3 regions of the Photobacterium kagoshimensis genome follow, and region 3 is predicted to be linked to each of the others. Evidence: riboswitches for the same ligand, from Rfam matches in the RefSeq annotation. Region 3 holds a riboswitch; each other region holds the start of a gene.

What was found. A riboswitch is a leader RNA that binds a small molecule or an ion and turns the genes downstream of it on or off. The one in region 3 is predicted to bind lysine.
Region 1: linked by a shared signal. The riboswitch ahead of lysC (lysine-sensitive aspartokinase 3) and the one ahead of L4C35_RS02660 (Na+/H+ antiporter NhaC family protein) in region 3 are both predicted to bind lysine.
Region 2: linked by a shared signal. The riboswitch ahead of L4C35_RS04635 (Na+/H+ antiporter NhaC family protein) and the one ahead of L4C35_RS02660 (Na+/H+ antiporter NhaC family protein) in region 3 are both predicted to bind lysine.

What each region holds. Positions count from the first base shown of each region.
Region 1 covers NZ_JAKJSO010000017.1:3,208-13,262, forward strand. Annotated here, with positions in the region: gene metH (methionine synthase) at 1-3,649, shown strand, start outside; gene lysC (lysine-sensitive aspartokinase 3) at 3,729-5,102, opposite strand; lysine riboswitch at 5,216-5,415, opposite strand; gene L4C35_RS16145 (pyridoxal-phosphate-dependent aminotransferase family protein) at 5,692-6,810, shown strand; gene L4C35_RS16150 (PglL family O-oligosaccharyltransferase) at 6,894-8,663, opposite strand; gene uvrA (excinuclease ABC subunit UvrA) at 8,768-10,055, opposite strand, start outside.
Region 2 covers NZ_JAKJSO010000009.1:278,097-288,151, forward strand. Annotated here, with positions in the region: gene L4C35_RS04625 (lytic murein transglycosylase) at 1-687, shown strand, start outside; gene L4C35_RS04630 (H-NS family histone-like protein) at 1,076-1,477, opposite strand; lysine riboswitch at 1,847-2,029, shown strand; gene L4C35_RS04635 (Na+/H+ antiporter NhaC family protein) at 2,123-3,718, shown strand; gene L4C35_RS04640 (thymidine kinase) at 3,958-4,536, shown strand; gene hisIE (bifunctional phosphoribosyl-AMP cyclohydrolase/phosphoribosyl-ATP diphosphatase HisIE) at 4,655-5,296, opposite strand; gene hisF (imidazole glycerol phosphate synthase subunit HisF) at 5,293-6,066, opposite strand; gene hisA (1-(5-phosphoribosyl)-5-[(5-phosphoribosylamino)methylideneamino]imidazole-4-carboxamide isomerase) at 6,083-6,817, opposite strand; gene hisH (imidazole glycerol phosphate synthase subunit HisH) at 6,857-7,489, opposite strand; gene hisB (bifunctional histidinol-phosphatase/imidazoleglycerol-phosphate dehydratase HisB) at 7,489-8,574, opposite strand; gene hisC (histidinol-phosphate transaminase) at 8,589-9,638, opposite strand; gene hisD (histidinol dehydrogenase) at 9,641-10,055, opposite strand, start outside.
Region 3 covers NZ_JAKJSO010000008.1:466,445-476,499, forward strand. Annotated here, with positions in the region: gene L4C35_RS02655 (MFS transporter) at 1-1,032, shown strand, start outside; lysine riboswitch at 1,341-1,512, shown strand; gene L4C35_RS02660 (Na+/H+ antiporter NhaC family protein) at 1,598-3,184, shown strand; gene htpX (protease HtpX) at 3,626-4,504, opposite strand; gene L4C35_RS02670 (hypothetical protein) at 4,909-5,067, shown strand; gene L4C35_RS02675 (GNAT family N-acetyltransferase) at 5,290-5,883, shown strand; gene L4C35_RS02680 (MerR family transcriptional regulator) at 6,090-7,262, shown strand; gene L4C35_RS02685 (HAD family hydrolase) at 7,490-8,203, shown strand; gene L4C35_RS02690 (hypothetical protein) at 8,310-8,483, opposite strand; gene L4C35_RS02695 (helix-turn-helix transcriptional regulator) at 8,667-9,524, shown strand; gene L4C35_RS02700 (thiol-disulfide oxidoreductase DCC family protein) at 9,555-9,941, opposite strand.

The sequences.
Region 1 (10,055 bases), on a different contig from region 3:
ACTTGAACAAAGGTTAGCACAACAGATCCTCATTATTGATGGTGGCATGGGCACCATGATTCAGGGGTATAAATTAGAAGAAGATGATTACCGAGGAGATCGGTTTTGTGATTGGCACTCAGACCTTAAAGGTAATAATGATCTTCTAGTCCTAACGCAACCACAGCTGATTAAAGATATTCATCTTGCTTATTTAGATGCTGGCGCAGATATCCTAGAGACGAATACCTTTAACGCCACCACGATTGCGATGGCGGATTATGACATGGCGAGTTTGAGCGCAGAGATCAACTACGAAGCTGCTAAGCTTGCTCGCCAGGCTGCTGACGAATGGACAGCAAAAACACCGGATAAGCCGCGCTTTGTTGCTGGTGTTTTAGGCCCGACCAATCGGACTTGTTCGATTTCCCCCGATGTTAACGATCCCGGCTATCGTAATGTTACTTTTGATCAGTTAGTTGAAGCTTATGCCGAGTCGACGCGTGCCCTTATTGCTGGCGGTGTCGACATTATTCTGGTTGAAACTATCTTTGATACCCTAAACGCGAAAGCTTGTACTTTTGCAGTTGAAACCGTATTTGAAGAAGATGGTATTCAGTTGCCTGTCATGATTTCTGGCACCATCACGGATGCGTCTGGTCGTACGCTTTCTGGCCAAACTACCGAGGCTTTTTATAATTCACTGCGCCACGTTAAGCCTATCTCATTTGGCCTTAACTGTGCGTTAGGGCCTGATGAACTACGCGAGTACGTTAACGAACTCTCGCGTATTTCGGAATGTGCCGTCTCTGCTCACCCTAATGCAGGTTTACCCAATGCCTTTGGTGAATATGACTTAAGCCCTGATGATATGGCTGAACATATTCAAGAGTGGGCGCAAAGCGGTTTCTTGAACCTGGTTGGCGGCTGTTGTGGTACGACACCAGAGCATATCCGTAAAATGTATGAAGTTACCCGTGATCTTCAGCCTCGCCAATTACCTGATATTCCCGTCGCGTGTCGCTTATCTGGCCTAGAGCCTCTCACCATAGATGCTGATACCTTATTTATTAATGTTGGTGAGCGAACCAACGTAACGGGCTCTGCGCGCTTTAAGCGTTTGATCAAAGAAGAGCTGTACGATGAGGCGTTAGAAGTTGCACGGCAGCAAGTCGAAGCGGGGGCACAAATCATCGATATTAATATGGATGAGGGGATGCTAGATGCGGAAGCGGCGATGGTGCGCTTCTTGAACTTGTGTGCGACCGAGCCTGAAATTTCAAAAGTGCCGATTATGGTCGACTCCTCAAAATGGGAGGTGATAGAGGCTGGCCTAAAATGCGTGCAAGGCAAACCGATTGTTAACTCGATCTCTTTAAAAGAAGGGAAAGATAAATTTATTGAACAAGCCAAGCTGTTACGCCGCTATGGGTCTGCGGTGATTGTGATGGCGTTCGATGAAGTCGGTCAGGCGGATACTCGAGAACGTAAAGTTGAAATTTGTACCAATGCATATCGGGTTTTAGTCGATGAAGTCGGTTTTCCGCCTGAAGACATTATTTTTGACCCCAATATCTTTGCTGTCGCGACGGGTATCGAAGAGCACGATAATTACGCAGTCGACTTTATTGAGGCGGTCGGTGATATTAAACGCACACTACCTTATGCCATGATTTCAGGTGGTGTCTCTAATGTATCATTCTCTTTCCGTGGCAATAACGCGGTGCGCGAGGCTATTCACGCTGTTTTCCTTTATCACTGCTTTAAGCAAGGCATGGATATGGGGATCGTTAATGCAGGGCAGTTGGCTATTTATGATGATCTACCTGATGAACTGCGCGAAGCTGTTGAGGATGTGATACTAAATCGCCGTTCAGACAGTACTGAGCGACTACTCGATATTTCTGGAAAATACCGTGATAGCGGCAAAGTGGAAGAAGACCGTAGTGCACAAGAGTGGCGAGGTTGGCCTGTTGAAAAGCGCCTTGAACACGCCTTAGTTAAAGGCATTACCGAGTTCATAGTTGAAGATACTGAAGAAGCGCGCACGAAGGCGAGTAAGCCACTTGAAGTAATTGAAGGCCCACTAATGTCTGGCATGAATGTGGTGGGTGATTTATTCGGTGAAGGTAAAATGTTTCTACCACAGGTGGTTAAATCTGCGCGTGTGATGAAACAGGCCGTTGCTCATTTAGAACCTTATATTAATGCGGAAAAACAAGCCGGGCAGACCAACGGCAAGATCTTACTTGCGACCGTTAAAGGTGATGTACATGATATCGGCAAGAACATTGTCGGGGTTGTTTTACAGTGTAATAACTATGAAATTATCGATCTCGGTGTCATGGTGCCATGTGACAAAATCCTCAAAGTAGCCAAAGAAGAAAACGTCGATATTATCGGTTTAAGTGGCTTGATCACCCCATCGCTTGACGAAATGGTACATGTAGCTAAAGAGATGGAGCGACAGGGTTTTGAGTTACCACTTTTGATTGGCGGTGCCACCACCTCAAAGGCGCATACCGCGGTTAAAATTGAGCAAAACTATCATGCGCCAGTGGTGTATGTGTCGAATGCCTCGCGCGCTGTCGGTGTCTGCTCTGCGTTATTGTCTGATGAGTTGCGACCTGCTTTTGTCGAGCGATTAGATAAAGAATATGACGTAGTTCGCGATCAACACAGCCGAAAGAAACCTCGTACCGCGCCTGTTACGCTTGAGCAAGCACGGGATAATTGTGTCGACATTGATTGGACGACGTATACGCCGCCAGTGCCCGTTAACCCTGGCGTGCATGTGTTTAAAGATTTCCCTATTTCTGAGCTGCGTCGCTATATCGATTGGACGCCATTTTTCATGACTTGGTCGTTAAGTGGTAAATATCCAACGATTTTACGTCATGAAGTTGTCGGTGAAGAGGCGCAGCGCTTATTTGATGATGCTAATACACTGCTGGATGAGATTGAGGCCAAAGGTATGATTAAGGCCAATGGTGTCTGTGGTTTATTCCCTGCGAATAATATTGGCGATGATATTGAAGTGTATACCGATGACACCCGTAGCAAGGTATTAACTGTCTTGCATGGTCTACGTCAGCAGACGCAGAAAACGAAAGGGGCGAATTACTGTTTGTCAGATTACATTGCGCCTAAAGCGAGTGGTCAGCCTGATTGGATAGGGGCTTTTGCAGTGACGGGCGGGATTGGTGAATACGACATTGCAGAGCAATTTAAAGATGCGGGTGACGATTATAATGCCATCATGATCCAAGCTGTTGCTGATCGATTGGCAGAAGCGTTTGCTGAGTGCTTGCATGAAAAAGTACGTAAAGAGCTTTGGGGTTTCGCCCCCGATGAAGCGCTGGAAAATGACGATTTGATCCGGGAAAAATACCAAGGTATTCGTCCTGCTCCGGGTTATCCTGCTTGTCCTGAGCACACTGAAAAAGGGACAATTTGGTCACTGCTTGAACCTGAAGCGAATGCAGGGATGACATTAACGGAAAGCTATGCCATGTGGCCTGGTGCCGCTGTATCGGGTTGGTATTTTTCTCACCCTGAATCGCGTTATTTTGCGGTTGCACAAATTCAGCAAGATCAAGTAGAAGATTATGCGCAACGTAAAGGGTGGACGCTTGAAGAAGCGGAGAAATGGTTAGGGCCAAACCTCTAATTTTAGATATTACCTACTACCTACGAAGCAAGAAAGGCACTCATGGAGTGCCTTTCTTATTTTTATCGATTACTGAGGCTTAATGTCTTTCGAATAATTGCTGGTGAAGTTGTTGCACGATAGGCTTCGCATTGTCTTGATCGATCAAGAAGCAGAGGTTGTGGGGACTGGCGCCATAGCAGACCATACGAAGCGGATATTGTTCGAGAGAGCCGAATACTTGACTCACAAAGCCTTGGGTATGGCTCATTTGGTTACCAATCAATGCGACTAGGCAGAGCCCTTGCTCGACTTCGACCCGACACCATTCACTCAGAGCTTCAATCGCCGCTTGTGGTAGGGTCGGTGCACCACCTGCGGTATCGGTTTGATCCAGAGTTAGTGAAACGCTGACTTCCGATGTGGTGATTAAATCGACCGAAATTTTATGCTCAGCCAAAATGCGAAATACTTCAGCGAGAAAACCGTAAGCATGGAACATATTCAGACTTGTAAGCGTCACCATGGTTTGGTTGCAACGTAGTGCTATTGCTCGAAAAAGCGGGGCATCGCTAACGGTTTGTCGAATCCAAGTCCCCCCTTGCTCTGGTGCTTTTGAGGAGCCAACAAAGACTGGGATTTGCTGGCGTATCGCAGGAACTAAGGTTGAAGGGTGAAGAATTTTCGCACCGAAATTTGCCATTTCAGAGGCTTCGCTAAAGCTGATTTCTTTTATGGGTTGCGCTTTGGCGGCAATGCGTGGATCTGTGGTGTACATTCCCGGTACATCGGTCCAAATTTCCAAGGTGGTTGCCTTGATAGCCTCTGCCATTAATGCGGCACTGTAGTCACTGCCACCACGGCCTAAGGTTGTGGTGTGGTTGTTTTCATCAGAACCAATAAAGCCTTGGCTGACGATAACCTGATGCTGTAACTGGCTGCGAAGGTGATCGTTACTGAGTTGACGAATTGCCGTTGGGTTGGGAATGGCTTTGCCATATTGACTATCCGTACGCATGACTTGACGAATATCAAATCGAATCGCATCAATACCTTGCTCTTGAAGGATTTGTGTAAATAAATGGGTCGAAAGTAGCTCTCCATTTGCCACTAGTTGATCGGTAATTGCTGCACTGGGTTGATCAATGGCTTGCTCTGAAAGTACTGCGATATTGTCTAATAGCTCTTGGATAGCAGCGGCAGGGACTTCAGGAGATTGAAGTTGCTCAAGCACGGATTGGTGGGTCTCGTGCAGGGTTTGGAGCCGCAGCTGACGTAGAGCGTTATCTGCAATGCCTTGGGATAACTCTACCAGTAAGTTGGTGACTCCAGAGCAGGCACTGATCAGTACTAAGCGTGTTGCGGGGCTATTTGCCACAATCTGGGCACTACGTTGCATTGCGTTGTAGTCGGCAACACTGGTACCACCAAATTTGGCAACGGTGAGTGCTAAAGGTGGTGTTGATGATAAAATCGGGCTCAAAACATGTCTCCTAAAAACAGCGTAACTATAGGAATCGAATGAAATAAGCGGGAGGTGCTGCTGGTAAGATAGCAGTATCAAACGGTAAGCGGATAGAAATCACGATAACCAGAAGCTCCCCATATTGCACCTTTCTTGATTCCATTCAAAAGGTGAAATATGACAGCCAGAAGGATTCAACCTTCAAGGCCGATACGCCCGATCCCCTACTTGGGCGTATCTCGGCGTTACTCCCCCTCTCGGTTTGGCATTGGGGTGGGGCCCCGCCAAACAAATACCTGGGTAACGCTCCTCTTCTGTTTTCACCTGCTGATAATACCAACAGGATGAACAAAAACTGAATAGCCATTGAATAGGATTTGTTATGATGTTGTCAATACATCAATGATTGATTATGCAAAAAAATTGAAATAACTTGTTAGAGCCTGTTCCATTGAGGAGCAAATCATTGTTGCGAGTTAATGAATGGAATTGGTATCAGTCTTTAATATAAGTGTTTCAGTGAAAGATAAACATCGACCCACTTCATTCTGATATATAACTAAACATAAGCATCAGAGACCGTCTAAGGAGAATGACAATGACAATAGGAAGCTTCTATCCACCTCAACGTACCCTCATGGGACCAGGCCCTTCCGATATTTACCCACAAGTATTACAAGCGCTAAGTCGTCCCACCGTTGGTCACTTAGATCCTACGTTTATCGGGATGATGGATGAGTTAAAGCAGTTATTGCAGTACGCATTTCAGACTGAAAACAGCTTTACGATTGCAGTTTCTGCACCGGGTAGTGCAGGCATGGAAGCGTGTTTTGTTAACTTAGTCGAACCGGGTGATAAAGTTATTGTGTGCCGCAATGGCGTATTTGGCGATCGTATGCGTGAGAACGTTATTCGCTGTGGTGGTGAGGCGGTTATTGTTGATAACGCCTGGGGTGAGCCTGTTGACCCGAATTTGGTCGAGCAAACATTAGGGCAGCATCCAGATGCTAAAATTGTTGCGTTTGTACATGCTGAAACCTCGACAGGCGCACTGAGTGATGCGCAGGCGATTGCTAAATTAGCGCGACAACATGATTGCTTAACCATAGTCGATGCCGTGACATCACTGGGTGGCGTCCCTCTGCTGGTGGATGAGTGGCAACTTGATGCAGTTTATTCGGGCAGTCAGAAGTGTTTATCGTGTGTGCCAGGGCTGTCACCACTGACATTCTCGCAACGTGCCATCGATAAAATAGAGGCGCGTACGACCCCTGTTCAAAGTTGGTTTCTTGATCAAAGCTTGGTGCTTGGGTACTGGAGTGGTGAAGGTAAGCGTAGTTACCACCATACCGCCCCTGTGAATAGTCTTTATGCTTTACATGAAGCGTTAGTGCTATTGCAACAAGAAGGGCTAGAGAACGCATGGCAGCGTCATCAAGATGCGCACCTCGCTTTGCGTGAAGGGCTTGAACAGCTAGGGATCACTTTTGTTGTCGCTGAGGAGCATCGCTTACCACAGCTAAATGCGGTCTATATTCCTGAAGGCGTCAATGATGCTGAGGTGAGAAATACCTTGTTGACTCGGTATAACCTCGAAATCGGTGCAGGGCTAGGGGCGTTAGCAGGTAAAGCGTGGCGTATTGGTTTGATGGGTTATGCGGCAAGAAATGAGAACGTTGCCTTATGCCTTAAAGCATTAGAAAGTACCTTGAAATAATCAAGTACAACTTAGATTTAAAAATGGCGACCACTATGGTCGCCATTTTTATAGGGGAAATCACCGAGAAAGGTTGAATGTGATTATTCGGTGGCTGGTGTTGCTGATGATGTTGCAGCCGACTGCTTACTCAAAGGTTGAACGGCGAGTGCATCACTAAAATCACCATTAGGAAATAAAAACTCAGCCTCTTGAAGGATTTGTTCAGCATGGTTTTCATCGCCTAATAAGCGATAAGACAAAATCAAATTGGCATACAGTTGCTCGCGTGGCCATGTTTTTGCTTTTACCGTTGCCCAACGAATGTACTCTTCGATTAACTCTGGCTTATTCAATGTTTGCGCTAATTCTAACTGAGGTTGGTGCAGCGCCCATTCATAGCGATGCTTCCATGCCCATGGATTATTGACCTTCATTAAATAATCAATATTTAGCGGTAACGTTGTTTCAAACTTTGTCAGCATACGACCTGAATAGAGCGTCGTGATCATATAACTACTCACGAGTAGCGGCACTAATAGGGCTGTAACCTTAATCCCTAATACGTAACTCAGCGGTTTTTTATTGTATTTGGCGGTGAGGTTATCTACCCAATAAATTAGGATGATAAAGATTACCCAATGCACCAGCGAGTGATAAAACGGGTACTCTAATTGGGTATGTAAGGTGATTGGGAAAAATAAAGCGACAAGCGCTAATTGCGTACCTTCACGAGCTTTACGTATTTTAAATACAACAGCGGCAGCCGCGAGCAGTAGTGCAATCAGTGGGACTATGCCTCCTTCGGCAGCCCAAAACGTTAACTCATTGTGTGGGTGATCCAGTGCGGGTAACCCTGCAGGTTGTGTAGGATCCGCTTGATGCCAACGTGCAGTCTGGGTGAGATAAGACACTTCAAACGTACCATAGCCATAACCTGTGAGAGGCTCCTTTCTGAACATGTTGATGGCTTGAGGGGTTATCGTGCTTCGCACATCTGATAATGTGATTTTATCGGTATTTGTCTCTATTTGTGAGTATTGTTCGACGGCATAAGACGTCGTTAGCCCGAGTACTATCATCAATAACCACATCCGCCACTGTGCTTTAGCGGCGAATTGTTTTAGGTACGGGATCAGTAATGCGACGCCAATCATTGCGCCAAGCCAGCCAGTGCGGGAGCTTAATACGATCAAAATAGGAATGATCAAGACTGGTGTAATCAGTAGCAGTAGTTGCTGGAAAGACCATTTACCACGGTACATTGGCATACGTGCCAGTAAATAACCAGACAGTACTAACCCTGTCGCCAAGAAACTTGCCATCACATTAGGTTGCTGGAAAATACCATGGGGACGACTTTTGCTTGGATCAAAACCAAAGGCATTCTGTGGCTCTATCCATAAATATTGATACCAGCCAAACAGGGTTTGCGTCAGTATCCCTAGCAAGATGAACCATAAAATGAGTTGACGACGGCTAGGGGTAAAAGCAAATTGCTGCAGGGCGATAAAGAATAAAAATCCAGCCCATAGCCCAATGATACGATCACTGGCTGCTGCAACGTCTGCGTTGCTGTAGAGCATAGGGATGGATAATAAAATGCAGCAAACGAACAGTACAAGCGTCAGTCGAGTATAGCGCCAAATGCGTTGACGACTGATTTCTAATAAACCGACACCAATCGCAAAGCTAAAAGGCATCCAGCTGGTGGCATTAAAGGAAAGCTCTAACCCTGAACCGCCAGGGTTATGCTGAAAATAGAGTAATGCATGCACAAACAGCGCACAAAGGGCCGCGAGAAAAGGTTTGACCAAAGGTTTACTGATCCCTGGTTGAGCGAGCCGGGTTCCTTGGATATGTAGCACTGTCATCTTACGTCCATTAGTGATCGTTTAAAGAGGCGATGTGGAGGGTCATAACCAAAAGCAGGCAATCGAATGATCACCTGCTTTGGCTTATGACATTATATAGTGGACTACTGAAGCGCTGGGAGCATTGGCTTTAAAAAGCGTGCGGTATGTGAGCCTTCGACTAATGCCACTTCTTCTGGTGTGCCAGTTGCAATAATTTTACCGCCACCACTGCCGCCTTCTGGGCCTAAATCGATGATCCAATCTGCCGTTTTAATGACATCGAGATTATGCTCGATCACCACTATAGTATTGCCATGTTCGCGTAAGCGATGCAGCACCACTAGCAGCTGTTGGATATCATGGAAGTGAAGCCCCGTTGTCGGTTCATCCAGAATATATAATGTTTTGCCAGTATCGCGTTTAGATAGCTCGCGTGCCAATTTTACCCGCTGGGCTTCACCACCTGATAAGGTTGTCGCAGCTTGGCCAAGACGAATATAGGATAAGCCCACATCCATCAGAGTTTGTAGCTTTCTTGCAATCGCAGGAACGGGGTCAAAAAATTGACGAGCATCTTCGACGGTCAAGTCTAACACCTCATCAATGGTTTTTCCCTTGTATTTTACTTCCAACGTTTCACGGTTATAGCGCTTGCCTTTACACATGTCACACGGCACATAGACATCGGGCAAAAAGTGCATTTCGACTTTGATAACGCCATCACCTTGGCAGGCTTCACAGCGTCCACCTTTAACATTAAAGCTAAATCGACCTGGCTTATAACCTCGCGCCCGAGACTCTTGCGTGCCTGCAAAGAGCTCACGGATTGGCGTGAAGATCCCAGTATATGTCGCGGGATTAGATCGCGGGGTACGGCCAATCGGGCTTTGATCGATATCGATGACCTTATCGAAATGTTCAAGATCTTGGATCTCGCGATAAGGGGCGATTTCTCCCGTTGTCGCACCATTAAGTTGGTGGTGAGCAATCCGGAAGAAAGTATCATTGATCAGGGTTGATTTGCCTGAGCCAGACACGCCTGTGATACAGGTAAAGAGTCCAACAGGAATTTCTACGTCAACATTATTAAGATTGTTACCACTTGCGCCAAGGAGCTTCACTGTCTTGGCTGGATCCATTGGGATGCGATGTTCTGGGATCGCGATAGCTTGCTTGCCGCTCAAATATTGGCCAGTGAGCGATTCTGGCGCCTTTAGAATATCTTCCATGGTGCCTTCGGCAATAATCTGACCACCGTGAACGCCAGCGCCTGGACCAATATCGATCACATGATCGGCTGCGCGAATCGCATCTTCGTCGTGTTCAACTACGATCACGGTATTACCTAAATCACGCAGATGAGTCAGGGTTTTGAGTAAACGCTCGTTATCACGCTGGTGTAAACCAATT
Region 2 (10,055 bases), on a different contig from region 3:
TACCAAAAGCATAGAAAAACGCTTGAAGCTATAGGGGCAAAATATGGTGTTCAGCCGCGTTTTATTGTTGCACTTTGGGGGGTGGAAAGTAATTTCGGCCGTTTAATGGGTAATTATAATGTGGTCGAAGCACTTTCAACCTTGGCTTATGAAGGACGTCGTGAAGCATTTTTCCGCAAACAAGTGATGGCGGCTTTACAAATTTTAGATGAAGGTCATATCACAGCTAAAGATATGAAAGGTTCGTGGGCTGGTGCTATGGGGCAACCTCAGTTTATGCCGACGTCTTTTTTAACTTTTGCCGTTGATGGCAATAATGACGGACGAGTAGATATTTGGAATACCCAAGCCGATGTCTTTGCGTCTGCCGCTAATTATCTGAGTAAGTCTGGTTGGGATGATGCCTATACTTGGGGGCGACAGGTTAGCATACCGAACGTACCTGAAAGCCTAAAAGGCGTGCAATTAGACAAAGCGAAAACATTATCTGAGTGGCAAGATTTAGGTGTACGTAAGTTAGATGGTAGTGCTTTACCAAATGTTGATATTGATGCTTGGTTGATACAGCCAGATGATCAACATGGCCGTGCTTATCTCATTTATGGTAATTATCAAACCTTGCTTAAATGGAATCGTTCTCATTATTTCGCGCTTGCTGTAAGCCATTTAGCTGACCGCATTCGTTAAGAATATTGTGTATATACTTGAAAGCCAGAGCCCGTTGCTCTGGCTTTTTTGTTATGTTTATCAATAGCGTGAGCGGGTTCACTAAGTTGAAGTTCATTTCGAAAAAATACGTATTAGGGATAGCTTTTAAGATGATTATCATCAATTCGAATTGAAACTTGTATCGGTAGAACATTCATCTTGGATGGGTTATTGCATTAATAATCGAGTTAACAATACTTTCCCCCTACATTTTTAACGAGCCGAGCAGCTAATTGCAATTCTTTTGAGCTTGGCGGTGGTGGGGAATTAGGTGATAGAGGGGGAGGACTTGAGAGAAAGCGAACATATTGGATCCTCAGACATAAAAAAACCCAGACAATGCTGGGCTTTTATCAAGAATAAGAAATTAAATTTCGAATTCTTCTAGAGAGCGACCTTGGTCTAGTGCAGTTTTAAGTGCTGAAGGTGTACGGCCTTGACCTGTCCATGTTTTTTCTTCGCCGTTTTCGTCAACGAATTTATATTTAGCAGGACGTGCAGCACGTTTTGCTTTTGGCGCTTTAGCACCAGCTAGAGAACCCAATAGTTCTTCTGGGTCGATACCGTCTGCTAGAAGCATTTCACGGTATTGGTTTAGTTTCTCTGTGCGTTCTTTTTCTTTTGCAATTTCTTCAGCTTCAGATTCTTCACGCTCAGCAACGACTGTTTGAAGTTTCTCAAGACCTTCTTGAAGTTGCTCTAGAGTATATTCACGAGCAAGAGCGCGAAGGCTACGTAGGTTTAATAGTGCTTTTAATGCGTCAGACATTTTTTATTTCCTGTTCATTTAAACTGGCTTGAAATAAGAATAGCAGTCAAGTGTTAATAAATGCAATAGTAATACTTCATCTCTAATTTGCCAAACAAATTATTAATTAAAGTTATTAATAATTATTAATTTTAGGTTTTTTACGCTTTTTAGTAATTAGTTTTATGTTGTTTTAAAGTAAATGTGACCCAGCTATAAAATTGAATGAATAATAGAGGAAATTCCAAACATGGCACTATTACTTACAAAACACGCCATGGGGTTGTTCGTTTTTTGAGCTTGATGGTAAAATTATTCACTGTTTATGTTAAAAAATGCACGCTAACTTATTGCATCTTTGGTTTGATTCCGTAGAATGGTTTGTACCTTCTAAAGGGTAGAGGTGCATTGTCTATAAGTAATTTGCTGGAGGTGATTCCGTTGATAGCAAATGAAAGGAGCCAATGCCGAAGTGAGAAAGGGCTGTCAAACCTTCTTGCTGGGGTTGTCATCGAATAGGGTCAACACTGCCATAGTATATAATTACATTAACTATGGAGCGCTACTGTGGGGTCAGGGAGTTTTCTACTCTCTATATAGGCATCTCATCATGGCACACTTGTGTCAGCAGTAGATCTCCAACCAGGATCGGTTGTAGTAGAGATCATGAATATTGTAGATTTTTCAAATTCCTCCATTTCGTTATTGCCCCCATTGGTGGCATTAGGTTTAGCGATTTTAACGCGTCGCGTTTTACTTTCGCTTGGTATGGGTGTTGCCCTAGGTGCACTATTACTAACAGACTTTTCATTCACACATTCAGCAAGTTACATTGGAACAACGGTTAAAGGTTTATTCATCGATGATGGTGCAATAAATAGCTGGAATATGAGCATTGTTGCTTTCCTTATCTTATTAGGAATGACAACCGCATTGTTAACCTTGTCGGGCGGTACGCGTGCTTTTGCCGAATGGGCGCAAACACGCATTAAGACTAAACGTGGTTCTAAGCTTCTTGCTGCATTTTTAGGCGTATTCATTTTTGTAGACGACTATTTTAATAGCCTAGCTGTGGGGGCAATTGCTCGTCCTGTCACTGATCGTTACTATGTTTCACGTGCGAAGCTGGCTTATATCCTTGATTCTACAGCAGCGCCTATGTGTGTTCTTATGCCAGCATCAAGCTGGGGGGCATACATTATTACGATTATCGGTGGTATTTTAGTTTCACACGGTGTTACTGAATATTCAGCATTAAGCGCATTTATGCAATTAGCACCAATGAATTTTTATGCTGTCTTTGCTTTGCTGATGGTGTTTGTTGTGTCTTGGTTCCAAATTGATGTGGGTCCAATGCTTAAACATGAATTAGAAGCGAGCCGTGGTCATGGTTTTGATGAGGGTGATGACGATAAGAAAGCGAAAGACCTTAATGATGAATTAGAAATTGAAGAAAGTACCAATGGCCGTGTTTCGGATTTGGTACTGCCTATTATTGCACTGATTGTGGCAACCTTCTTCTTTTTGATCTTTACAGGCTACCAAGCACTTGCAGCAGACGGTATTGCATTTAACTTATTAGGTGCATTTGAAAATACCGATGTGGGCGCATCGTTATGCTACGGTGGTGCTATCGGTCTGATTTTTGCGTTAATTCCTGTTATCCGTCAACGTATTCCAGCCTCAGATGTCGCGAGCACTTTATGGATTGGTGCTAAATCTATGTTTGGTGCAATTCTTATTCTGTTATTCGCTTGGAGTATTGGTAGCGTAATCGGCGATATGGAGACAGGTAAATACCTTTCTACATTGGTTCAAGGTAATGTAAACCCAATGCTACTGCCTGTTATCTTATTTGCGCTTGCTGGTGTGATGGCATTCTCGACGGGGACCTCTTGGGGGACGTTTGGCATTATGCTGCCAATTGCAGGTGATTTGGCTGGAGCAACAGATATTGCGCTTATGCTACCAATGTTAGCCGCTGTATTAGCGGGGTCTGTATTTGGTGATCACTGTTCTCCAATTTCAGATACAACGATCTTGTCTTCAACGGGGGCGCGTTGTCACCACATTGATCACGTACAAACTCAGTTACCATATTCACTTTCAGTTGCTCTGGTTGCCGCAGTTGGTTTCCTTGTTCTTGGCTTTACTGATTCTCTAGCGGTTTCTTTCCTTGCTGCTACATTAGCCTTCATTGTGGTTTGTGCAGTGTTAGGTTGGCTATCTCGCCGCCGTTTATCATCGCCAGTGAATGTGTAGTATTAGATTTCAGTGATAAGGTGTCAGTTGTCATTAAGTACAGCTAACAGTTTGATTAATTAAAAACCAGCACAGTGATGTGCTGTTTTTTTTTGCACAATATTTTGCTTAGCTAATGAATGGCATTGGCCTAAAGTCGCAAAAACTTATGTCTATCGGCGAGTGTTACTTTAATTGTGATCATATTTTATGTAGCATCTCGCCCGCACTTTCTTTACCCAGATGACTAGGGAAGCCTCATGGCCCAGATGTACTTTTATTACTCTGCGATGAACGCAGGTAAATCGACCACGTTACTTCAATCTTCATTTAATTATCGCGAACGTGGTATGACCCCCGTTATTTTCACTGCGGCAATTGATGATCGTTTTGGTAAAGGAAAAGTAACATCGCGTATTGGTTTGCAAGAAGAAGCTGAGCTTTTTACCAGCGATGATAACTTATTTGATCGCATTGCGACGATTCATGATGGTCAGCGTATCGACTGTGTATTGATTGATGAATGCCAATTTTTGAGTAAAGAACAAGTATATCAATTAACCGAAGTCGTCGATAAATTACATATACCTGTATTATGCTATGGTTTGCGTAGTGATTTTCGTGGTGAGTTATTTGAAGGTAGTCGCTACTTATTATCTTGGGCTGATAAATTGGTTGAGTTAAAAACAATTTGCCACTGTGGCCGTAAAGCCAATATGGTGATTCGCCAAGATGAAACCGGTCGTGCAATTGCCGATGGCGATCAAGTGGTTATTGGTGGCAATGATCGCTATGTATCTGTATGCCGTAGACACTATAAAGAAGCGTTAGGCCGTTAATCACTTCAGATGACATGATTTAATAAAAAGCCCGCAACAGACTCCCAATCGTTGGACGTCATTTAGTTGCGGGCTTTTTGCTATTTAATATTCAAAGGTGCGTTTATCTTCATTTTTGTTACTTATTGTGGCGCTCTTCTAAACGTTTAGTAATGTCTGCCAGTGATAAACCTTGGTCTTGCAACAATACAATTAAGTGATAAAGCAAATCAGCAGATTCATTGACTAACTCCGCTTTGTCACCCGACGTTGCCGCAAGCGCGACTTCAACGCCTTCTTCGCCCACTTTTTGCGAAATACGTTTGGTGCCACGGGCGTATAAACTGGCAGTGTAAGACGACTCGGGATCACTATCTTTACGACTTGCCAAGACCTGCTCAAGTTGATGAAGAAACACCAAAGCAGGCTGCTCTGCGGGTATGCCATTTTTATTATCAAAGCACGTTTGTGTTCCTAAGTGGCAGGTTGGGCCCACAGGATTCACTTTTACCAATAGGGTATCTTGGTCGCAATCGAGATCGATGCTCTTGAGCTCAAGTACGTTGCCTGATGTTTCCCCTTTAGTCCATAAGCGTGATTTAGTGCGAGACCAGAAGGTAACTTGGCTTGTTTCTAGTGTTTTAGCGAGGGCTTCAGTATTCATGTACCCCAGCATGAGCACTTGGCCGCTGGTGTTATCTTGTACGATAGCCGGAATTAATCCGTCGACTTTTTCCCAATTAATTGCGTTATTTAAATCTAACGTCGAGGCTGCATTCATAGTCGGATCTCCACTGCTTGTTCTTTAAGGTACTGCTTCAGCTCGCCAATATTGATGATTTGTTTGTGAAAGACTGAAGCGGCAAGTGCGCCATCTACGTTGGCTTGCTTGAAAGCATCGGCAAAGTGCACCATTTCACCCGCGCCGCCAGAGGCGATTAATGGCACTTTACAAACCTCACGCACCATGTTGAGTTGTGTAAGATCATAGCCATTACGAACGCCATCTTGGTTCATCATGTTCAACACGATTTCACCCGCGCCGCGGCGTTGCACCTCTTGTACCCAGTCACGGGTTTCCCACTGGGTGGCTTTGGTACGTTTTTCATCACCAGTAAATTGGTACACCTGGTATTTATCGGTTTCGGCATCAAAGTAAGAATCAATCCCGACCACGATACATTGCACCCCAAATTTATCGGCAAGTTCAGTGATCAATTCAGGTTTAGCGAGTGCGGGGGAGTTAATCGATACTTTATCGGCACCGAATTGTAATATACGGCTGGCATCATCAGCTGATTTGATCCCACCAGCGACACAGAATGGAATATCAATGACTTCGGCCACGCGTGCCACCCAGCTTTTATCGACCACTCGACCATCGCTAGATGCGGTAATATCATAAAAGACCAACTCATCGGCGCCTTCTTCAGCATAGCGTTTGGCGAGGGGCACTATGTCGCCAATGATTTCGTGATTACGAAACTGCACCCCTTTCACCACTTGGCCATCACGTACATCTAAACAAGGTACGATACGTTTTGCTAGCATGTTGCTTACTCCTTGTTTAGTTTGCCCAACATTGGAAGGCATCATCGGCGGTGAATTTACCATCGAGCAGTGCACGGCCGACAATGACACCTGCCACGCCACTGCCTTTTAAAGCCGCAATATCATTCAGGCTGCCAATGCCGCCTGATGACTGAAATTGGATTTGTGGGTATTGCGCGCATAAATCGACATAGAGGTCGACATTCGAGCCTACAAGCGTGCCATCTCGGGAAATATCGGTGCACAGTACATGTTGTAAGCCGACCGTTAAAAAGTCCTCAATCAGCGCTTCGATACTCACCCCTGAATCTTCCTGCCAGCCAGAAACTGCCACATGACGGTTACCTGCCTTATCTATGTTGACGTCCAGTGCGAGTACTATGTGTTCCGCCCCGTACTTTTCAATCCAGCTTTTAACCCGTTCGGGCTGTTTAACGGCGGTAGAACCAATAACGACCCGTTCGGCACCAGCGTTAAGTAAATCGGCAACATCTTGCTCGGTACGGACACCACCACCGATTTGCACTTTGGCTGGGGTACTGGCTAATAAGCGGCTAATTAAACCCAACTGACGGGCAGACGTGTCCTTTGCCCCTGTTAAATCAACCAGGTGAAGCCAATTTGCGCCCGCTTGGTGGTAAAGGTCAAATTGTTCAACAGGATCGACTTTGTATTCTGTAACTTGGCCATAATCCCCCTGAAAGAGGCGGACTACTTGGCCATTAATTAAATCGAGAGCGGGAATTATCATCCTAAATCCTTTTATTACTTAATTATCAGCGATTTGTTTTTACGCTGACATTTCTAAGAAGTTCTTTATGAGTTGCGCACCAGCGTTACTCGAACGTTCTGGGTGGAACTGGACCCCGTAGTAATTCCCGCTTTGAATCGCGGCACTGAAAGCTTGGCCATATTCGCACTGTGCTATGGTGTAACTATCGTCATTAACAGGTATGGCGTAGCTATGAACAAAATAAAAGTAGCTGCCTGCTGGGATACCTTTAAAAAGAGGATGTCCCTTTGTTGGGGTAATCGTATTCCACCCCATGTGGGGTAACGGTAAGTCGCCTGTTTTTAACTTTTTAATGGTCGCATCACACAAACCCAGGCAGTTAACTAACGATGTACCGCTTTGCCCTTGTTCTTCTGAGAGGACGCCCAACAATTGCATGCCTAAACAGATGCCAAGTAATGGTTTATCGACTTGCTTAACCAACGAGATTAAACCGCGCTCTTGTAAGTTTTTCATCGCTTCACTGGCTGTACCCACGCCGGGTAGAAATAACTTATCTGCCCCAAGTACGACATCGCGATCTTTACTCACGGTAACGCTGTAACCGAGTCGTTCAATGGCAAAACGTACTGAAGATACATTGGCACAACCAGTATCTATAATGACGATCTTTTGATTGGTATACGCCATCACAGCACTCCTTTACTACTTGGTAACTCGCTACCATTGACGGCGATAGCTTGGCGTAGGGTACGACCAAAAGCCTTAAATAGGCTCTCGACAATGTGGTGATCGTTAGCGCCTGTTGATGATAAGTGTAAGGTGCATGCCAAGGTGTCAGTTAATGAGCGGAAGAAGTGGGGGACCATTTCAGTAGAAAGATCGCCCACCTGCTCACGGCTAAATTCTGCGTCGAATTTAAGGTAAGGACGACCAGACAAATCGAGTGCACATTGCGCTAAACATTCATCCATCGGCAGACTAAAACCAAAGCGGCCAATACCACGCTTATCCCCAAGCGCATCTTTTAATGCTTGGCCAAGGGCTAGGGCGGCATCTTCAACACTGTGGTGATCATCAATGTGTAGATCACCTTCAACATTGAGTTGCATTTGAAAGCCCCCGTGAGTGGCGATTTGATCCAGCATGTGGTCAAAAAAGCCTAAGCCAGTATTGATGCTGTTACCGCCAGTCTCATCGAGGTTAACGCGCACGCGAATATCAGTTTCTTTGGTGGTGCGAACAACTTCGGCGATCCGTGGGCGAGTCGTGAGATCTTTAACGATCTGTTGCCAATTTAGGGTGCTGCTATCAGATGGGGCGGGATTGTATTGAATGCCGCGGATTGCCATGTTTTCCGCGAGTTGAAGATCCGTTTGACGATCACCGATCACCGCCGACGTTGCAAAATCAACGCGACCTTGCTGCAGATAGTCTTTGACTAACCCTAATTTCGGCTTGCGGCAGCTACAATTTGCGTCATCAAAGTGAGGGCAAATCAGGACATCGGCAAATTTCACCCCTTGCGATGCAAAGATTTCCATCATCATATCGTGTGGCGCATCAAAGTCGGCTTGTGGGTAGGCATCTGTGCCTAAGCCGTCTTGGTTGGTAACCATAACTAAGGTGTAACCTGCATCTTGTAGCTTTAATAGTGCTGGAATGACATAGGGTTCTAGCTTGAGTTTATCTAAGCGATCGACTTGAAAATCTACAGGTGGCTCAACAATTAAGGTGCCATCACGGTCAATAAATAAAATCTTTTCCTTGCTCACAATGCTGTCCTTAATTATTTAGTTTGTACGACTTGTTCACGAATGAAGGCGAGTGTTTTTTCGCATTCGTCACGGTTACCGACACTGATCCGAATGCAGTTTGGCACTGGTGAGCGGCGCAGGATAATGCCGCTCTCCCACAGGGCTTGAAAGAGTTGATCGGCGTTTGGAAACTCCACTAAGAGGTAGTTGCCGTAGCCGTCGTACACTTTGACGCCTTCAAGCATACCTAGGCCTGCTTGAAGGTAGGCGCGGTTGGCACTGAGATCTAATACTTGGAATTTTGTTTTAGCAAGACCACCGGGTGATAGAGCTTGGATTGCGATATCGGCTACAGGGATAGGCACAGGATAAGGAGCAATCACTTTAAGAAGTAGCGCGATAATTTCTGGGCTAGCAAGCGTAAAGCCACAACGTAAACCCGCTAGCGCAAAGGCTTTTGACAAGGTACGTAGAATCACTAAATTCGGGTAATCCGCCAGTAGATCAACCGTCGATGCTTCTGGGCAAAAGTCGATGTACGCCTCGTCCATCACCACAATGGCGCGATTGGCTGTCATCGCGAGTAAGCGTTCGATATCAGTCCGATCAATCAGGTTGCCTGTTGGGTTATTGGGGCTACAAACAAACACCACTTTAACGCTATCTAAATTCGCTTCTATGGTCGGCAGATCTAATTGCCACTCTGAAGTTAGCGGTACGACTTTACTCGCTATATCAAAGGTTTCAGCGCTGATGCCGTACATGCCATAAGTTGGTGGGCAGTAGAGAATGCTGTCTTTGTTTGGCTCGCAAAAGGTGCGGATCAAAAGTTCAATACCTTCATCAGCGCCGCGTGATGTCAGTACTTGTTCTTTTTTCACGCCCGCATAATCAGCATACGCTTGGATTAGTGCTTCAGGCTGACAGCTGCTGTAACGATTAAGGCGATCACAACTGATGTTGTATTCGTTAGCGAAGGGTGATTCGTTAGCATTAAGCCAGATATCACCGCTTCCTCCCAGTCGACGTGCTGACTGGTAAGGTGTGAGATTTTGCACCGTTTGACGGGCCAGTTTGGTGATAGTCATGATACTTCCTTCGTTGTTTCTGCGGCTTTAAATGCTGCATTTAACTTGTCGATTCGGATAGTAACAGCACGTTTATGGGCATCAAGGCCTTCGGCTTCGGCAATCATCGTTACTGTTGGAGCTAATTGCTGTAACCCTTGTGCACTGAGTTCTTGTACTGTCATACGTTTACTAAAATCGGCTAAACCCAAGCTTGAATAGGTACGGGTATAGCCGTAGGTCGGTAAGACGTGGTTAGTACCAGAAGCATAGTCACCGACAGACTCTGGCGACCAATCCCCTAAGAAAATAGAACCTGCATTATCAAGCAGTGGCACTAAATCGCGTGGGTTACGGGTTTGAACAATTAAGTGTTCAGGTCCGTAGTGGTTTGAGATAGCAATGCACTGGGTTAATGTTTCCGCCACTATG
Region 3 (10,055 bases):
TTCCAACCTTTTGTTGGCATGGCATCGGATCGCTGGGGACCACGACGTATCATCATGTTAGGTGCTGTTGCCTACGGCGCTGGCTTGTATCTCACGTCAATCGCGACTGAGCCAAGCATCTTGTATGTCACTATTGGTATGTTGGTGGGTTTAGGTTTAAGTGCTACTAGCTACGTGATCGTACTGGGGGCTATCGCACGCGTAGTACCTGCAGAGCACACAGCAAAAGCCTTTGGCTTAACGACCTCGGCAGGCTCGTTTGGTATGTTTGCGGTGATCCCAGGCGCGCAATCGCTATTAACCCATTTTGATTGGCAAACCGCATTACAAATTTTTGCCTTAGCTTGCTGTTTAATGATCGCTTTCGCGAGCTTTATGAAAACAGAAAGTGCTAACAGTAAAGGCGTGGTTGAAGATCCACAAACACTGAAACAGGCCCTGTCTGAAGCCTTCAGTCACAAGGGCTATTGGCTGATTCATGCGGGTTTCTTCGTATGTGGTTTCCACGTCATGTTTATTGCGACTCACCTGCCTAGCTATCTGGCTGATAAAGGTTTACCCGGTAATATTGCCGCGATGGCACTTGCCTATGTGGGTATTTTCAATATCTTCGGTTCGTACTTTTGGGGCGTGATGGGCGATAAATTTGATAAACGTTATGTGATGACTTCACTGTACCTTGTTCGTACTGTGGTTATTGCAGCCTTTGTCACTTTACCTGTGACTGAACACACCGCTGCTATCTTTGGTGGCGCCATTGGTTTTTGTTGGTTAGGTACAGTGCCATTAACATCTGGTTTAGTTCGTCAGATCTTCGGCGCACGCTACCTATCCACCTTGTACGGCTTGGTTTTCTTTACTCACCAAGTAGGCAGTTTCTTAGGTGCTTGGGTGGGTGGTCGTATTTACGACTATTACGGTTCATACGAGCCTATCTGGTGGTCGACGGTAGTATTAGCTTTCGTGGCGGCATTGCTTCACTTACCCATAAACTGTAAACCTGTTGCTCGCCTTCAAGCTGTATATGGCTAATATTTTTACAGATTGAACAATATTAAGCACTTGGCTGCATAATAATTTATGCAGCCAACATTTATTCAGCTTCATTTTCGTCTTCACTCACGCCCCTTTCACAACAACTCTGCGCACACTTTGTTGCTAAAAAGTACCTAAGTTATTCACAAAACGAACAATTCCCAATCGTCTATTTGATATATTTATCATCACAATCAAAAAAATTGCATTTAACTGTGAATAAAGCTGATTATTTGATGACTAAAATATTCAACCACATATAATACCAACACAAGGCATTTCATTGGTATAATGGAATTTGCCAACCCTAAAGTAGAGGCGCGCTGCCTAAGAGTATCCGAGCGGAGGGTGATTCCGTTGATGCCGGAGAAAGGAGCCAGCGCCGAAGTGACTGTTGCTATCAATCTCAGTCGCTGGGTCTGTGCCGAACAGGTACAGAACTGCCATAGGTTTTTACTATGGAGCGCTGCCAGAAGGGGTAACAAGTGATCGTTATTATGCTTCTTAGTTACTCGTCCTTTCGGTAGATCTCCACCTTATATGTTGTAGGTGAACTGAGATCATGAACCTTTTTGATTTTTCGGACTCTCTTTGGTCCGTATTGCCCGCTATGATTGCGGTCATTCTTGCTGTATCCACGCGCCGTGTTTTGCTGTCTCTCGGTACTGGTATTGCAGCGGGTGCATTAATGCTTAATCATTACTCACCGCTAGATGCCCTCCACTATTTAACAGACAAAGTCTTAGCCATTGTGTGGAGTAACGGTTCGCTAAATGGCGACAACGTGAATATGATTATCTTCATGTTATTGCTTGGGGCGCTAATTAGCTTAATGAGTGTCTCGGGCGCAACACAAGCTTTTGCCGATTGGGCATCGGTACGCTGTAAAGACCGCCGCAGTGCTAAGTCTCTTACTGGCTTAATGGTATTTGTTTTCTTTATCGATGATTTCTTCCACAGCCTGTCTGTTGGTGCAATTTGTCGCCCTGTGACAGACCGCTTCCAAATCTCCCGCGCTAAACTTGCTTACTTACTTGATTCTACCGCTGCTCCTGTTTGTGTTCTTATGCCTATCTCATCTTGGGGTGCGTACATCATCGCGCTTGTCGGTGGCATCATGGTGGCACATAACGTAACAGACCAAAGTCCTATCGCTGCATTTGTCGAAATGATGCCAATGAACCTGTACGCGGTATTTACCTTAGTTATGGTTGTGTGCGTTATTTTCTTCCAGCTAGATATCGGCCCTATGCGTAAGCACGAAGCTTGGGCGTTAGAAGGCAAACTTTGGGATGAATCACAAGGTAAACCAACGGGCCTAGATGTTGAAGTACCTGAAGATGCTAAAGGCGGCATGATTGATATGGTATTGCCGATCTTCACGCTAACCGCTGCCACTGTCTTTTTCATGGTGCAATCTGGCGCAGCAGTACTTGCTGATAAGGGTGAAGTATTTAGTGTTATCGGTTCATTTGAAAATACTAATGTTGGCTCGTCACTGGTCTACGGTGCGATTTGTAGCTTAGTGGTTTCAATTGGTTTAGCACTACGCTTAAAAATGAGTGCAAACACTTGGCTAAAAGCTGCACCGCAAGGTATCTCTGCGATGATGCCTGCGATTGTTATTTTATTCTTCGCATGGACCATTGGTGCCGTTGTACGTGACATGCAAACCGGTATTTACTTAGCATCAATGGCTAACGGCAATTTACCTATCGAGCTATTACCTGCGCTGGTTTTTGTTTTATCTTGTGCTATGGCGTTTGCAACAGGTACAAGCTGGGGTACGTTCGGTATCATGCTGCCACTAGCAGGTGATATTGCAGCTGCAAGTGACATTGCGATGCTACTTCCAATGCTGTCTGCGGTGCTTGCTGGTGCGGTATTTGGTGACCATAGCTCCCCTATTTCCAGTACCAGTATCCTTTCTGCTACAGGTGCAGGTTGTCACCACATGGATCACGTCATGACACAGCTGCCATACGCATGTTCTGTCGCGTTTGGCGCACTACTGGGCTACCTTGCTATCGGTTACACCCAGTCTGCATGGATTGGTGTAGGCGTGAGTGGCTTATGGTTCTTAGCCTTCTGTATCTTTGCAGTACGAAAATCTCAACCTGCTATGGCCGCAGAGCCTGTGACTAACTAATCACACGACGACAAATATAAAAAAAGAGCAAAGCTATAATGGCTTTGCTCTTTTTTTTGCGGCCACAGTAAACCTATCCCCCCTCTCACTGTCTCCTCTCTCTATCTCCTCTCTTCCCGCCAAAAACTGGCACAAGCTACATCATTCTTTTTCAGTCTTACTGTATTTCAGTATCCGTTGATTTCAGCATCAATAGATTGGATTACAGAAACGCGCTATTTCGTAAACACCAACACAAGGTCGCCAGCACCTGCGGTAGGGTAAAAACAAGTAATAACGCTATTCATCGCGCTTAGGCAACCTTAGCTCCTAGACTACCTTAACCCCTAGACGAGCCGACTCCACCCATAAAAAATGCCAGTCAGCAAAACTGACTGGCATTTTGATTTTTATGCTAACTCGTTTCTAGTACGAGTAATCACACTACAACATGGCTAGCGATTAAAGGTGCTCACCACGACGTAGTGCATCGATACGTTTTTCTAGCGGTGGGTGTGTCATGAATAACTCAGACAGTGACTTTTTACCGTTAATACCAAACGCCATCATCGAACCTTCAAGCTGTGGCTCTTGGCTCATTTTCAAGCGCTCTAGGGCAGAAATCATCTTCTGCTTACCCACTAGGTGAGCAGAGCCCGCATCCGCTTTAAATTCACGATGACGGCTGTACCACATGGTCAAGATGCTCGCCAAGAAGCCAAACAGTACTTCCATGATAGAAGACACGATAAAGTAGGTCATGTAGCTACCACCTTCACCCTCTTCATCATTACTATTAACGCCACTGATCACGCCAGCAACTAAACGAGAGACGAAAATAACAAAGGTATTCACGACACCTTGCATTAACGTCATTGTCACCATGTCACCATTGGCGATATGGCTGATCTCGTGAGCAAGCACAGCTTCAGCTTCATCACGTGTCATGTTGTGCATCAGGCCAGTAGATACCGCTACTAATGAATCATCACGCTTAGCACCTGTCGCAAAAGCATTAATGTCAGCGGAGTCATAAATCGCCACTGTTGGCATACCAATGCCCGCTTGTTGTGCTTGACGAGATACAGTTTCCATTAGCCAATGCTCTGTCTCATTACGCGGATGTTCAATAACTGAACCACCCACAGAGCGCAACGCCATCTTCTTCGACATGAATAGAGAGAATAGCGAGCCACCAAAACCAAACAATGCCGCCATAACAAGCAAACCTGAAAGGCTACCTGGCTGCATACCTGTGACAGCATAAACAATGTTCAAGACGACACTGAATACCAACATAACGGCAAGGTTGGTTGCCAAAAACAATGCAATTCGCTTCATATTTTTAGTTTTCTCCAATAAAAGAAGCTTCAACAGCTTTATTGTTAAATGCCATAACGCCTTCCTGCTACGCGCCAATTGCGTATGCGTAAAAAGCATTTAACGATTTATCTATATAGTATGGTCGATCAAAGTGATTACAAGGGAAAGTCTCAAATTGTTACTTTTCGTTAGCTAGTATACATTTTTGATATGACCATTGAGGAATAGCTCATTGTATAGAAAGAGTTTTCTGTACAACAACACATATTAAGACTAAGTTACAAATTAACCATTACTTTTGGTTAAACACTAAACAAAGTGTTTTTTTATTAGTATAAGACCTTAGTCGTATTGCATAGATCATACTAGTTAGCTATTGTCGCTATGTATTAAGCGAATGTCATATCTATCAAGGAGGAAAAATGGCAGACCAAGAGAATTACCAAGTTGCAATTGATATCCTTCGCTGTCATCTGGGCATGACAGCAGATGAAGCACACAAAGAACTTGGTTTAGATCAGTCGGGCAAACCGCAGTTGTCTTCAACGCAAGAAGCGCTGATTGGTTTAACACAAGACTAATCAAGCTCTGTATTTCAGCGTTATAACTTGCTCAGGTGAATCCCCTGCCATTAGCGGGGGATTTTTGTATTTGCATTCCTAAGGCTTAGCCATTCTAGCAACTCGATATGCTCTCTGCTGGGTTCATTTCAGCGCATGACAGAAAGTGTCGGAAATGTTCAATCTGTCTCGCGCGTTATTCACTATCATAACCTTGTAATTCCAATTATAAGGTTAACAACATTGTCTACTCTCTCTCTGAAAACAGGCCTACCTGTTGCGTTAACACCAACGCTGAATATTTCATTAATTGCTCAAAACGACTTGCCAGACATCATCGACATGCTGGGTAACCCTGCGGTGAATGAATTCCTTTTTTTTGCACCAGCGCCCATTGACGTTTACGAAGGTTTTTTTGGCCCAATTATTGAAGAGACACAAAATGCAATCGCTACAGGTGAATGGCCAGAGCATCTTACTATCGTGATTCGAGACACAAGTGGCACCTACATGGGAATGGCTGGTCTACCATCGGTAATGTTCTTAGAAGGCAACTTCGAACTTGGCTATCAGCTGGCAGAGCACGCATGGGGACAAGGCATTGCAACACAAGCCGCACAATACCTAACAGCACTTGCGTTTAACGAACTTGGTGCGCATAAGGTAACTGCCGATTGTTACGCCAGTAATGCAGGTTCGTACAAGACATTAGAAAAATGCGGATTTAACCGTGAAGGTTGCCAAAAGGATTACTATAAAGTTGAAAATGGCTTTGATGACCTCTTGCATTACGGTATGACCAAAGCTGATTTCCTTGCTCAACACACATTGCGTTAAAACATAACGTTTACCTCACCTCTCACATCCAACTCACATCATCACGCTTTAGTGATGATGTGGGTTTCCTCTTGGCCTATCAGCAAACCCATCCTTACTTTGCTTGTCGCTTGATAAGCTATAAATTAGATGATTATTAATATTGACCTGTCTACAGCTTTACAGTTTACAGTGCCTTGGTTCAAACAATCGTGTGGAGACAAACAGTGTATCGAATATCAGAACTTGCAGAGCAAGTGGGCTTATCACGCACGGCTTTGCTCTATTACGAGAAACAACAACTCATTAAAGGTCATCGTCTCGACAACGGCTACCGCGTATACAGTGATAAAGATTTACAGCGCATTCGCCTTATTCAACAACTGCAATCTGGTGGATTAACACTCAAAGAGTGTAAAGCGTGCTTAGAAGCAAAAGTGGATCGCCAGTTACTGGCAAACCGTTTAGTAACCTTGGATGAAGAAATTGCGAAAAAGCAGCAATCTCGTCAATTGCTTGCTGCATTACTGGGTGAAGGTGACCTTAAAGCATGGCATGAGAGCGTTGATAAAGTCGCGCCAGATGCACATTTAGACTGGTTAATAAAGCAAGGCTTTACGGAAAAAGAAGCTTTGCACTTAAAATGGTTATCAAAAGACATGAACGAACACGACACTTACATGGCCGACTTTATGAAGGTCTTTGAAACACTTGAACGTTGGGCGCCTGGTTCTGAAAGCGAAACGTTAAAAGCACTCTCCTTAGTTCCACATACACCGAGCACTATTCTCGAAGTGGGCTGTGGTAAGGGGCTAGCAACTCACTTATTAGCAAACCACACCGATGCATCAATCACAGCGGTGGATAACGAAGAGTCAGCCCTGCAACGACTCAACGAGCGATTCATAGCCAATCACTTAGCTCATAGGCTTACAACTGTGTGTGCCAGCATGACGGATATGCCCTTTCCCCACAATAGTTTTGATTTGATTTGGGCTGAAGGGAGCGCTTACATCATGGGGGTCACCAAGGCCCTATCCACATGGAAGCCTTTGCTGACTGACGACGGTATTATGATGCTCAGTGACCTTGTATGGTTGACCGACGCACCAGATGATGAAGCAATTGAATTTTGGAAACAGGAGTACCCTGATATTCAGACTGTTGCGACACGTTTAGCACAAATCAAGGCCGCAGGTTTTGACGTCATTGAGCACTTCACACTCAATGAGGAAGCATGGCAAAACTATTACGAGCCACTCAAATCGCGAGTGAAAGAACTTGAGGCTGGCATGCCAGCGTCTACAGCCCTGCAAGATATAAACAAAGAGGCCAATATCTACACCCGCTACCTTGGTCAATTTGGTTATCAAATGTTTATCTTAAGAAATCGGCGCTAACTATTCTGGCTATTCACATCATTTCGAAAGTGTCATGGTGTGAATCCCCCTCTAACAAGCTCAACGCTTTTTCGCTTATATCCTCAATAAGCAATCAACTCATTGTTTCCTTACGTGGACGTTTTAAGCCTGTTTCGGCTTATATTTTCCGATATATTCATACCAACACAACTAATAATAACACCTAGTCGTTTGCCCCGACTGGGTATCAAAGTACGAGAAAATAAATGAAATTAGATGCGATCCTTTGGGACTATGATGGAACACTCGTTAACTCAGTCCCCAAAAACATCGATATTACGAAGCATATTTTATCCATCGTTGCCCCCCACCTCACAGGCGACAACCTACCTGAATGCCTACAAAGTGAAGCGGCCTATCATCAGGTAAACCATGCGGCCAAAAATTGGCAAGATCTTTATGTACGCTATTACGGTATGACAGAATCAGAAATGTTAATTGCAGGTTCATTATGGGCTGAACATCAATTAACAAATACAACCCCCGTCCAACTGTTTACAGGTATAGACTGCACTATCAGAGATCTATCCTCGATCCCTCATGGTATTTGCTCACAAAATGCCTCACAAAACATTTTAAATGTATTAACGGATGCACACGTTGATCCCTATTTTAAAGCGATTATAGGCTACGATGATGTTGCTAGCTCAGGGCAAAAGCCATCACCAGAGAGCGGCTTGTTATGTTTTAACCAGTTATTTGATAGCCCTGAAAACAAAACCATTATGTACATTGGCGATCATGAAGCGGATGTTCTTTTTGCTAAAAACATGAATGCAGCATTGGGTGATAATACAACCGTTATTTCTGTTGCTGTCACCTACAGCGGTGCACTACCTAAGCACTGGGCTACCCAGCCAGACTTCATTATTCACACACCAACAGAATTAACCACTCTCTGTGTACCGTACTTATCGTAGCTAACGGCTTTTGCGAACTTCTCTCCCCCTGAAGTCACAAAGATGTTGCAACCAACGAAGTCGATAAAAGCCCCCCTGCTTATCATTTGTGGGGGAAATATCGATATTACTTTTGCTGTAAGCTCCGCGCTAAATCCTTCCTGTAATCATCATTGGAAGCGTAGCCATATAACCGCCACATATCTGCACTTTTTAATCCGTACCGATAAACACACTCTGCAAGCCATTGTTGACGATTAATAGCGATAAGCTGTTCTATTTTTTGTTTAAGTGATGTCATCTTAATTCTCCAATGTAGTGGACATTGAAAGTATATTGACCTCAGCTAACCACATGAGTATCAGACAAGCAGATTGCAGTACTTTTCGCGCAATATAAACATAACAAGGCTGTTTTCAGTATAATTTCAATACCTAAAAACCACCCGTAACCATCGGTGGAAATAAAGAATGAAGGCAAAATAATGAAGGGACACCTTGAAAAAGTACCTCAGCGCATTGGCGCTTCTTGGCGATACCGAAAGATCGTTGAAGGCAGTAAAAGCTATGGCTGGCACCGACACAAGGAGTATGAACTCGCCATTCATCGTCACTTTCAAGGTTGTTGTTTTGTTGGCCACCACCAGAGCAATATTCAGCATAATCATATGGTACTTATCGGCCCTGACCTACCCCATGCCATGTTTTCCAATACTGACGGCCAACACACTCAGTGTGAAACACATGTCATTTGGTTTCGTAAAGATTGGGTTCAGCAACTCATCGCCTGTTGCCACGAGTTAGAACCCCTAAAACGGCTACTCTCAAACGCGAGCCATGGCATACAGTTCTCTACCGATACAGCAGAGCGCGCAGCGCAATTATTAGCTGGTGTGATTGATATGCCACCTCACCAGCAACTCACCACGCTATTTTCATTGTTTTCACTGCTACTTAAAGATAAACAAGCGCAGCAATTGATGAGTATTGTTACAACAAACATTGATGATGAATTAGCCAATGAACGTATTGGTAAATCTGAGGCGTTTTTAATGAAAAACTTTGCAAATGATATTAGCCTTAACGATCTGGCTAATCATTTGTATATCAGTGAGAGTAGCGTTCGGAGGCTATATCAAAAGCACTATAACGAAAGCTTCAGCCAACATTTAAAGAAGATCCGACTGAATGTTGCCTGCGATTTACTGATGAATACCCGCTTACCGATAAATATTATTATCCAAAAGGTAGGATACGATAACCAAGCCAACTTTAACCGTCAGTTTAAAGCGTATAAGCAGGTCACTCCGACGGCTTATCGAGCGGCAATGAGTAAGATATAGATGGGGTAATATCGTGAGCAGACTTATGTACTATTTTACGCATGTTCCACTGTCACAACGCGATTTACCGGTTAACCAAAATGAAAAACGGTATCTATTTTTAGCAAAGAATAGGTAAAAACAATCGACAAAGGGTTTGATCAGGGGCCAACGCAAGGGTGCGTATAACCAGCCTCGCCCAACTAACTGCCATGCACGATGCGTGACGTCTAATCCCAGTAATAACTGCCCTTTATCATCTAATGCATGCAGCACAGTATTAGCTGCGTTCGCATCAATTTGAGGGTATGCACTAAAAGCGTCACTGTAGATGTCCACGATTTGAATAACACGCTGGTGATCTTTTGCTGCCAGCGCTGACATTTCTTTTGAACAAAGCGGACATGTTCCATCATAAAATACCGTGAGCTTAATCATTACGACCTTCAGTACAGTGAATGTATTTACCCTAATGTACGCGATTAAGCCTGTTTCGATCATCGTTTAATAAATTTCAGATAAAAAAAAGCCCCGAACTCAGTACTGTTCGGG